2 linked regions of the Chroococcidiopsis sp. TS-821 genome follow. The protein of the gene in region 1 interacts with the protein of each later gene in a pairwise test. Links are inferred from orthologs where the notes say so. Each region holds a gene or a part of one and is shown in the gene's direction. Other genes may lie near its edges.

The links.
Region 2: the proteins of gyrB (region 1) and gyrA interact in binary tests that used the Escherichia coli proteins (3 or more experiments, as listed by UniProt). The link is inferred for Chroococcidiopsis sp. TS-821 from one-to-one orthologs.

The regions. Positions count from the first base shown.
Region 1 is NZ_MVDI01000009.1:146,785-150,012, reverse strand. Bases 37-2,932 are described here. They hold gyrB (DNA topoisomerase (ATP-hydrolyzing) subunit B), read left to right. Parts: upstream 37-462; coding sequence 463-2,403; downstream 2,404-2,932. Other genes in these bases: B1A85_RS19220 (Uma2 family endonuclease), read right to left, coding at 2,514-2,932; miaA (tRNA (adenosine(37)-N6)-dimethylallyltransferase MiaA), read right to left, coding at 37-330. Also shown: more of miaA, read right to left, coding at 1-36; more of B1A85_RS19220, read right to left, coding at 2,933-3,101; B1A85_RS19215 (amino acid ABC transporter ATP-binding protein), read right to left, coding at 3,171-3,228. UniProt on the Escherichia coli protein: DNA gyrase negatively supercoils closed circular double-stranded DNA in an ATP-dependent manner to maintain chromosomes in an underwound state.
Region 2 is NZ_MVDI01000001.1:666,400-669,837, forward strand. Bases 109-3,214 are described here. They hold gyrA (DNA topoisomerase (ATP-hydrolyzing) subunit A), read left to right. Parts: upstream 109-423; coding sequence 424-3,006; downstream 3,007-3,214. Other genes in these bases: B1A85_RS03205 (hypothetical protein), read right to left, coding at 109-133; lnt (apolipoprotein N-acyltransferase), read left to right, coding at 3,026-3,214. Also shown: more of B1A85_RS03205, read right to left, coding at 1-108; more of lnt, read left to right, coding at 3,215-3,438. UniProt on the Escherichia coli protein: A type II topoisomerase that negatively supercoils closed circular double-stranded (ds) DNA in an ATP-dependent manner to maintain chromosomes in an underwound state.

The DNA.
Region 1 (3,228 bases):
ATATAACCCAGTACCGCCGACTAATAGCGGAATTTGCCCTTGCTGCTGAAACTGAGCAATTAAAGTCTGTGCTTGCGCTTGGTAATCTGCAACAGTAAGAGTTTCGGTAGGCGTGCAGATATCAATTAAATAATGCGGTACTAAGTTTTGTTCGGTAACTGATGGCTTGGCTGTGCCAATGTTGAATTCGCGGTATACTTGGCGCGAGTCGGCGCTGAGAATGACAGCGTTGAGTTTTTTGGCAAGCGCGATCGCCAGTCTTGATTTTCCCGTTGCTGTCGCCCCGCAAATTGTGATTAAGCAAGATCGATAAAAATTATTTGGGTACATCCCCCTGAAAAATTTCCTCTAAAATCCCTCTACAGCCGTCTTTAAGGCTTTTATGCTACAATTTAGGAGTGTTTTTCTATTTTTTGAGTCGGATCGCGGCTCAAACTTTAATTTTCGTGGAGAATACCTTGCATGACTAGCAGTTACAGCGCCGATCAGATTCAAGTTCTGGAAGGTCTGGAACCGGTGCGCAAAAGACCGGGTATGTACATTGGCTCCACTGGTCCGCGAGGACTCCATCATCTAGTTTACGAGGTCGTAGACAATTCGATCGATGAAGCTTTGGCGGGATACTGCACGCATGTGGAGGTGGACTTAAATGCGGATGGTTCTGTAACAGTTACAGACAATGGTCGAGGCATTCCGACAGATACACACCCCCAAACTGGTAAATCAGCATTAGAAACTGTAATGACAGTATTACATGCCGGAGGGAAATTTGGTGGTGGTGGTTACAAAGTTTCTGGAGGATTGCACGGAGTCGGAATTTCGGTCGTAAACGCTTTGTCTGAGTGGGTTGAAGTTACCGTATGGCGCGACAAGCACGTTTACGTCCAGCGTTTTGAGCGGGGCGTACCAGTAACAGAATTGCAAGTTAAACCTAGCAAAGAAGTAAAAACAGGAACTTCTGTCACCTTTCTACCAGATGCCACAATTTTTACTACGGGAACCGAGTTTGATTACATCACACTAGCTGGTCGTTTGCGCGAGTTAGCATACTTAAACGCTGGGGTCAAGATTACATTTAGCGATCGCCGCTTAGATCTCCTCAAAAGTAGCGAACCGAAAGTCGAGACCTACGAATATAAAGGTGGAATTAAAGAATACGTCGCGTACATGAACCGCGAAAAGCAGCCGCTACACGAAGAAATCATCTTTGTGCAAGGCGAACGCAACAACGTTCAAGTTGAAGTCGCTTTGCAGTGGTCAGCGGATGCTTATACTGACAATATTTTAGGTTTTGCAAATAACATTCGTACGGTTGATGGTGGAACGCACTTAGAAGGATTAAAAGCTGTACTGACACGGACACTTAATGCGATCGCCCGCAAGCGGAACAAAATTAAAGAAAACGAACCGAATCTTAGCGGCGAACATGTCCGTGAAGGTTTAACAGGAGTCATTTCGGTTAAAGTTCCCGATCCTGAATTTGAAGGACAAACAAAAACAAAACTTGGTAACACCGAAGTGCGCGGAATTGTAGATTCCCTAGTTGGCGAAGTTCTCACCGAGTACCTTGATTTTCATCCTAGTGTCGCCGATGCAATTTTAGATAAAGCAATTCAAGCGTTTAAAGCCGCAGAAGCTGCGCGTCACGCCCGCGAATTAGTACGCCGCAAGTCAGTTTTAGAATCTTCACCCTTACCTGGTAAATTAGCCGATTGCAGTTCTAGAGACGCCAGCGAATCAGAAATCTTCATCGTTGAAGGAGATTCAGCAGGTGGAAGTGCCAAACAAGGACGCGATCGCCGCTTCCAAGCCATCCTCCCCTTACGCGGTAAAATCCTCAATATTGAGAAAACTGACGACGCCAAAATCTACAAAAACACCGAAATCCAAGCTTTAATTACAGCCCTCGGATTAGGTGTCAAAGGCGAAGAGTTTGATGCTTCGCAGTTGCGCTACCACCGCATTGTGATTATGACTGACGCCGACGTAGACGGCGCGCATATTAGAACCTTATTACTCACGTTCTTCTACCGCTATCAACGCGAACTGATCGATCAAGGTTACATTTATATTGCGTGTCCGCCGCTGTATAAAGTCGAACGCGGGCGCAATCATTACTACTGCTATAGCGATCGCGAACTTCAAAATCTCATTCAGCACGAGTTCCCCGATAATGCTAACTATACAATTCAACGCTTCAAAGGTTTAGGCGAAATGATGCCCGAACAACTCTGGGAAACAACCATGAACCCAGAAACGCGCACGATGAAACAAGTAGAAATCGAAGACGCTGCGGAAGCCGATCGCATTTTCACAATTTTGATGGGCGATCGCGTTGCGCCTCGTCGTGAATTTATCGAGACTTACGGTTCGCGCCTAAATCTTACAGAACTCGACATTTAAGCCCTCCGATTGAATTCAGGGCTACATATTTTTATAAGCAAGTCCACGCAGGTGGACTTTATTTGTTTAGCTGCGAATTTATGCACTAAGCTAGTACGCCTGATGATATCTTACCCTTGTGTATCTGCTAAATTAAAGTTAACGTTTTCGTAGATTTCTGCAATTGTCATTTCTACATTGATTGAAGCAAAAAAGATTTTTTCTGTATCAGATTCATAAGCGCGAAATAGCCAAGAATCTCGATCGGATTTTAGATATTGCTCAATTTCAATCTCGTATTGATTAATTAGTATATATTCTTGAAACTCTGGTATGGAACGATAATAGCGAAATTTATCAGTTCTGTCGCGATCTTTTGTTGATTTGGATAAGACTTCAACGATAAAGCAAGGATTCAATATTACATCTGTACGTTGGTCTTGAAAAATAGGTTGACCTTGTATTAAAAATACATCAGGATAAGTATACTGCCGATAACGAGGAATCCATAACCGCAGGTCGCCAATATATGGCTTGAAATCAGTTTGGCGAAGCATAAACTTCAAAAAAGCATAAACGTTTCCTGCAATCTGATTATGGTTAATCGACCCACCCGTCATCGGCACAATTTCTCCATCGCGGTATTCGCTGCGAAACGCTGCAACTTCCTCTTGTGCCAAATATTCTTCGGGAGTGTAGTAATGTTGTTGAGTTTGCATTTTCAACTCCCTACTTTGCAGTTAACTTGTTTCATTTCCAAGCTAGCACGAGAAATATACTAACCTGGTTTACAGCATTTTTTCGAGAAATTGTTTCGCGCGATCGCACTGCGGATTGCTAAAAAAC
Region 2 (3,438 bases), on another replicon or contig:
GTGTCATTGCCGGATTATTCATCACTTCTTCTGTAGACAACTGCTGCATCGTATCGTCAATTGCTGGCGGATGCTTAATTTTGTCTAACACTTCGGGTGATAAGACGTCTTCTGGTCGTTCGTTTTCTGCCATAAGAATTCTTTGAATTTACACACGCCTCAGTGTAAGTTACGCGCTGAGATCGCACACACTACCTTCAGACTTAAATTTCCAGTTTGTGAGTTGATGAGATTGCATAAGTGCGATCGCGAATGAACTTGCGCCCCTCGCACGTCGTAGGGCTTTAGCTTCCCCACAGAGTGTAGGGAAAATGTGCTAAAATTGTAGCATGATTTAACAAATATTCAGCAGTAAATTGGAATAATTTGGCATTTTTCCACTTTAACGACTGATAATGTCAGATTTTTGGAGTTTTTCACAATATGACAAGCTCTCAGGATAGGATTATCCCGACTGATCTGCGTAATGAGATGTCGCGGTCTTACCTAGAATATGCGATGAGCGTTATTGTAGGTCGAGCACTGCCAGATGCCAGGGATGGTCTGAAACCTGTGCATCGTCGCATCCTCTATGCAATGCATGAATTGGGCTTAACGTCGGATCGCCCTTTTCGGAAATGTGCCCGTGTCGTTGGGGAAGTTTTAGGAAAATATCACCCGCATGGTGATGGTTCGGTGTATGACGCACTTGTGCGTATGGCGCAGGATTTTTCCATGCGACTGCCATTGATTGATGGACATGGAAATTTTGGTTCAGTAGATAACGATCCACCAGCAGCAATGCGATACACCGAATGTCGCTTGCAAGCCTTTACAGGTGATGCTCTGCTACGAGATATTGAATCAGAAACAGTAGATTTTATCGATAATTTTGATGGTTCGCAGCAAGAACCGATAGTTTTACCAGCACGCGTTCCGCAACTTCTTCTGAATGGGGCTTCTGGAATTGCCGTTGGGATGGCGACGAATATTCCGCCGCACAATTTAGGTGAGTTAATCGATGGATTAGTTGCGTTAATTCGCAATCCAGAAATTACAGACAATCAATTAATGCAGTATATTCCTGGTCCTGATTTTCCTACAGGAGGACAGGTATTAGGAACAGGAGGTATTCGCGAAGCTTATACAACTGGGCGCGGTTCAATTACCATGCGTGGTGTAGCGAACATTGAAACTATCGAACAACGCGGACGCCCCGAACGCGAAGCCATTGTGATTACTGAACTGCCGTATCAAACGAATAAAGCCGCGTTAATCGAACGTATCGCGGAAATGGTGAACGAAAAGCGGCTAGAAGGCATAGCAGATATTCGCGATGAAAGCGATCGCGACGGTATGCGGATAGTCATTGAACTGAAAAACAATGCTTATCCGCGCGTTGTTCTCAATAACTTGTACAAGCAAACGCCTTTACAAGCGAACTTTGGAGCCAATATGTTGGCTCTAGTCAATGGCGAACCGCAACTACTCACAATTAAACAATTTCTCAATGTCTTCTTAGACTTCCGCATCGATGCCATTAGCCGGAGAACGCGCTATGAATTGCGCAAAGCAGAGGAACGCGATCATCTGTTGCAAGGATTATTGATTGCCTTAGCAAACTTAGACCGAATTATTGAACTGATTCGTCATGCAGCTGATGCACCGACAGCGCGTCACGAACTCATTGAAAGTTATGGTTTATCAGACGCCCAAGCAGATGCCATCTTGCAAATGCAGTTGCGGCGACTCACAGCGCTAGAAGCTGAAAAAATTCGCCAAGAACACGAAGAACTACAGCTACAGATTGCCGATTTGCGTGACATCTTAGCACGGCGCGAACGTGTCTTGGAAATTATTGAAAATGAAGTCACGCAGATTAAAGCAACGCATGCAACACCGCGGCGAACAGTGATTGAACCAGATGAGGGCGAAATTGGCGATACGGACTTAATTGCCAACGAGAAAGCTTTAATTCTGGTGACAGAACAAGGTTACATCAAACGAATGCCCATCGATGCTTTTGAGGCACAAAGTCGGGCTACTCGCGGAAAAGCCGCAACGCGGATGAAAGAAGACGACGGAATTGAGCATTTCTTAACGTGCTGCGACCACGATAGTGTTTTATTCTTTAGCGATCGCGGTGTTGTCTATTGCCTCAAAGCTTATCAAATTCCGATCGGTTCGCGCACAAGTCGGGGTACGCCGATAGTGCAGATGCTACCGATTCCCAAAGATGAAAAAATTACCTCGGTAGTTCCAGTTAACGAATTTAGTAGTGACGAATACCTCGTCATGCTGACACGCGGAGGCTACATCAAAAAAACTGAACTCAGCGCCTTTAGCAACATTCGAGCAAACGGCTTAATTGCCATTTCCTTAGAGGAAGGCGATCAGCTGCGTTGGGTACGACGCGCTCGTGTCGAAGATAGTATTATCATCGGTTCGCGCTATGGTATGGCAATTCATTTTAGAACCGACCACGAACAATTACGTCCTCTCGGTCGAGCAACACGTGGCGTCAAAGCAATGAAACTGCGCGAGGGAGATGAACTGATCGGTATGGATATTCTTCCTAGTTCAGTATTAGCAAACCTCAATGGCAGCGTTACCGCAGATACTGAAGCAGAAGATGAAGATGAAACCGAAGAAAACTCTGAATTGCTCGAAAACGGGACTCAAGGACCGTGGGTACTAATTGTAACGATGGGCGGTTACGGTAAGCGCGTACCTGTCACGCAGTTTAAATTATATAATCGGGCAACTAAAGGCAAGATTGCAACCAAGTTCAAATCACGCAAAGGCTTCAAAGACCAACTTGCAGCGTTGCGAATTGTCAATGAAGATGATGAGTTAATGATGGTGACAAGTCGCGGAATCATCATTCGTCAAGCTGTTAAAGCTATATCGCCGCAGTCGCGTTCGGCTACTGGCGTCCGCGTGCAACGTTTAGATGAAGATGATGCGATCGCAGCTGTTGCTTTAGTTCCACCTGATGTTAGCGATGCAACTGAGACAGAAAATTAAGAGCTAACCAATCAGTAAAATGCCGATTGTCAAAACAAAATTGAGTAAACAACACCAGAGGTGGACATTAGCCACCTTTGGTTTTCCTGCTTTAGCCAGTGGTATTTTCATGGGGTTAACCGTCGCCCCTGTCGAAGCATGGTTTTTAGCATGGATTGCCTTAGTTCCCTTGTGGGTAATCGTGGCATCTTCCACAACGCGAAAAACCAAATTACTCTCAGCTTTACTGTGGGGAATCGGGTATCACGGTGTCGCTTTATCTTGGATTACCGGCGTTCACCCGATGACGTGGATGGGAGTACCTTGGCTTGCTAGTATTGCGATCGCGCTATTTTGTTGGACTGCAATTACGCTGTGGGGCGCAGTTTTAGTGACCATTTGGGCTGCGTGTATGACAGCGTTTAGTCGAGGTGTGGGAACATTCACCCGCGT